Regions from separate parts of the Viridibacillus sp. FSL E2-0187 genome, predicted to be linked through region 1. Evidence: riboswitches for the same ligand, from Rfam matches in the RefSeq annotation. Region 1 holds a riboswitch; the other holds the start of a gene.
The links. A riboswitch is a leader RNA that binds a small molecule or an ion and turns the genes downstream of it on or off. The one in region 1 is predicted to bind S-adenosylmethionine.

Region 1 (2,207 bases):
TTTAACTGTATTTTAAATTTTGCTACATAATTTTTATAGTTTAAAAATAACGATTTAAAAAGAAAAAAGGACGACATAATGCCCCTCGTCATCCCTTGTCTTGATCTTTTCTATATATAAATACTTATTTAGCTACGACTGCTTCAGCCACTTTTGCAAAAGCATTATCTAGTGCTTCAATAATATCCTCAATTGCTTCTAAACCAATTGATAAACGTACAAGCTCTTCAGATACACCCGCTAAAACTAATTCTTCTGCACTTAACTGTTGGTGTGTTGTAGATGCCGGGTGGATAATTAACGAACGTGCATCACCCACATTTGCTACATGCGAGAATAACTCAATGTTATCAATTAATTGGCGACCAGCTTCACGACCACCTTTAATACCAAATGTTAATACTGAGCCGAAGCCATTTTTTAAATATTTTTTTGCATTTTCATGTGTTGCACTATCTTCAAAGCCATTGAAGCTAACCCACTCAACATTTTCATGACTACGTAGGTATTCAGCTACTTTTTGTGCATTCTCATTATGTCGTGGTACACGTAAATGTAATGTTTCAAGACCTTGAATTAACTGGAATGCATTGTCAGGACTTAATGTTGGACCAAAATCACGTAGCAATTGAACGCGTAAACGAGTTGCAAATGCAGCACTAGCAGCATCAACACCGTATCGAATACCATGGTAAGATGCGTCTGGCTCTGTATAGTCAGGGAATTTTCCCTGTGTCCAATCAAACTTACCAGCATCGACAGCGACACCACCGATTACTGTACCGTGTCCACCAATCCATTTTGTTGCAGAGTGCACTACAATGTCAGCACCGAACTCTATTGGATTTGAACCATATGGTGATGGGAATGTATTATCAACAATTAATGGAATCTCATTTTCATGTGCGATATTTGCCAAAGCTTCAATATCCACTACAGTTAAACTTGGATTACCGATTGTTTCCACATAAATCGCTTTTGTATTTTCTTGAATCGCTGTACGGAAATTTTCTGGATCCCTTTCATCTACAAAGGAAGTTGTAATGCCATAGCGAGGCAAAGTATTGGCTAACAAATTATATGTACCGCCATATAAACTACCTGAAGCAACGATATGATCGCCAGCACGCGCAATATTTAAAATTGAAAATGAAATAGCAGCCATTCCTGAAGATAATGCTACTGCTGCTGTTCCTCCTTCTAATAAAGCAACGCGTTTTTCGAATACATCGACAGTTGGGTTCATAATACGAGAATAAATATTACCGGGTTCTTCAAGTGCAAATAGTTTTTGAGCATGCTCCGTACTATTAAAAGCGTAAGCAGTTGTACGATAAATTGGTACAGCACGTGCACCTGTTGTTGGATCTGCCACTTGGCCACCGTGTAATAATAAAGTTTCAGGACGTAAATTTGTCATCATTCATTCCCCCTAAATGTTTTTTGAGATGGCAAATCGGAGGTGTGAGGAGGATTTTATGGAAAAATAAAAACCCCCTTCGCTAAGAAGAGGGTTGCATAAGCAATTTTTCCTCCCCTTATCTGTCAGATCCGATTAAAAATCTGTAGGAATTAGCACCATTGTGAGTTCGTCACTCACCGGTTGCTGGGCATCGCAGGGCCTATCCCTCCGCCGCTCTTGATAAGAGTATTTGATTCAGTTCCATCTTGTTGACAAGTATAGAAGATAAATCGAACTAATGTCAATACTTTTATTTGTTTTTTCTGAACATTAAATTTAATAGATACAACTTTTAGATAGATGAATTTATTTTAAGTAGACTTTAAAATATGTTAGCCTAAAGATAGAAAGTAAATATATATTATTTGGCAAAGGGGTTTCGGATAATGGCAAGAGAATTACTACGCAGTCACGCTTCTGTACGTAAATATACAGGCGAACCTATTTCTAAAGAAGTAGTTGTCGATTTAATTGAAACAGCACAAATGGCAGCGAGCTCGCATTTCGTACAAGCTTATAGCGTCATTTGGGTAACAGATGAAGATAAAAAGAAAAAACTTGGAGAACTTTCGAATAACGAATTCCAATTTGGAACAGCGGGTGCTTCATTTCTATTTTGTGTAGATTTTAAACGACTGCAAGTTGCTGGACAAAAAAATGGTGTTAAAATTATTGCTGATTCTGCGGAGAACGTACTTGTGGGTGTAGCAGATGTTGCTCTTTTCGCTCAAAACTTCGTAATTGC
Region 2 (2,207 bases), 140 kb from region 1:
GCTGCAAATTTTAATAGTTTTTTACTGAACATATCTTAAAACCCCTTTTTAAGTTAATTTTTCATTATTAATTCACAATCGAATTCTTTTTCTTTTGTTCTTCAATAGCTGTTAATGCTAATTTTTTTATAGTCATATCATCCATTGGAGGATTGTGTAGACCCGCGCGTACATTGCGGTAATACCTTTGCAATGGATTAGAGTTTTGTAAACTTTTTGCGCCTACTACTCGCATTGCTTTATCAACGATATCAATGGCTGCATTAGTCACTGTATGTTTGGCAACAGCGATTTCATTGCTCAAAGAATCTCTTCGTTTTGGGTCGTCATAAGCTTCAGCTGTTCCATATAAGACAAATCTAGATTGCTGAAGTTTTAATTCAATTTCACCTAATAGATTCTGCACATTTGGTAATGAACTGATCGGTGCATCTAAACTATTTGGTTGATGGTGATTTGCAAAGTGAACGGCATAATCACGAGCTGCTTGTGCTATGCCTAAATAAGTTGCAGGAATATGCAATAACCAGCCGTTGATTTTACCCCCGCTTGGATGATTTGGTAATTCGACTAAATCCGAGTCACTTACTTTAACGTTTTGTAATATTAAGTCGTGACTTGATGTGCCACGCATCGACATTACATCCCACGTTTCTTCAATAGATACTCCTGCTGTATCTTTATGAATTAAAAAGAATCCAACTTGTTGTTTTTCCTCAATCCAAGCAGAAGTTAAAAAATAATCTAAAACAGGGGAAGCTGTTGTGAAAATTTTACGTCCAGTTATAAGCCACTCATTATTTGAGCGAACGGCGTTTGTTCCAGGACGTCCACCGCGAGTAGGGCTTCCAGTACGCGCCTCACTTACAGAACGATTTACAATAGCACCATTTTGTACTTCATTTGCAAAGAAATTAAGCTTGTCATCTGTCCACAATTTCTGCTCATACAATTCTCCAACAACACCTAAAGTCCAGCCCATAGAAAGGGAAGTATTTTCATCGTAACTAGCAAGTGTTTCTTGCAAGAGGACCATATCGTAAACTGAAAATCCTCCGCCACCGAATTCTGTTGGTAAAGTGATTGCTGGATAGCCAATTTCTCGGAGTAGGCTAAAACTCTCTTTTGGAAAAATCGATAATTCATCTACTATTGCAGCGCCCTCAGTGATTTTATCTTTTAGTAACGCTAATTTATCTAACCATTGACGTTGTAGTTCTGTTTTTATAAATATCTCTTTCACAAAAAATCCCCTCATATCCCTCTAAAATTATAATTCTTATAGAATTACTATGCATTAAAGTTATAAAAAATCCCTCATTAATAAAAGAGGGAGCTTAAAAGTTGAGTATGCACCCTTATCTGTCAAGATTTCTCTTGCTGGAAGTAGCACCATTCTGTTATACAGTGGTTGCTGAAGCTTCATCGGACCAGTCCCTTAGCTTCTCAAGATAAGTAATTTTCTAATGTTTCAATTATCTTACTTTTTCTAAAGATGAAAGTCAATATGAAAAACAAAGTATTTTTGTAGGGATTAAAAGTTTTAGAAAAGAACCTAAGATTAGAGATGGAATTTATGGTGAATAAATGAAGTGTTTTAATTATCAATGATCAGCAGAGGGCAAGGAATCAATGCATTTATCGTATTGAAGCTAGCACATACATATAACTTGCAATTGCAACGATTTATACAATAAAGTAAATATTTTCAATATTTTAGTTTTTTGAGGTTTAATGTCTACCGATAGGGGGTAAAAGAACTTAGGTTATAAAATTTGAGGGGGAATACTTATGCTAAAGATAGAGAATTTATCGAAAGTATATAGGGGTGGAAAGAAAGCCGTTGATGATATGAATATTGAAATAGAACGCGGTGAATTTGTCGCCTTTATCGGTACTAGTGGAAGTGGGAAAACGACTGCCATGCGTATGATTAATAGAATGATAGAACCAACCAAAGGCACCATTTATTTAGAAGGGGAAGATTTAGCGAAAAAGAACCCCGTAGCACTTCGTAGGAGTATTGGATATGTTATTCAACAAATCGGTCTTATGCCACATATGACCATTCGTGAAAATATTACGCTTGTACCTAAATTGTTGAAATGGACAAAAGACAAGAAAGATCAAACAGCAGAACGCCTCATTGAACTTGTAAATTTACCTCAAAGCTATCTCGATCTATATCCCGCGCAATTATCTGGTGG

Region 2: linked by a shared signal. The riboswitch ahead of MHH85_RS18665 (acyl-CoA dehydrogenase family protein) and the one ahead of MHH85_RS18000 (O-acetylhomoserine aminocarboxypropyltransferase/cysteine synthase family protein) in region 1 are both predicted to bind S-adenosylmethionine.

The regions. Positions count from the first base shown of each region.
Region 1 covers NZ_JBBOVG010000001.1:3,717,205-3,719,411, forward strand. The annotation lists gene MHH85_RS18000 (O-acetylhomoserine aminocarboxypropyltransferase/cysteine synthase family protein) at 125-1,420, opposite strand; SAM riboswitch class I at 1,536-1,649, opposite strand; gene nfsA (oxygen-insensitive NADPH nitroreductase) at 1,849-2,207, shown strand, end outside.
Region 2 covers NZ_JBBOVG010000001.1:3,852,977-3,855,183, reverse strand. The annotation lists gene MHH85_RS18670 (transporter substrate-binding domain-containing protein) at 1-32, opposite strand, end outside; gene MHH85_RS18665 (acyl-CoA dehydrogenase family protein) at 68-1,243, opposite strand; SAM riboswitch class I at 1,356-1,458, opposite strand; gene MHH85_RS18660 (betaine/proline/choline family ABC transporter ATP-binding protein) at 1,792-2,207, shown strand, end outside.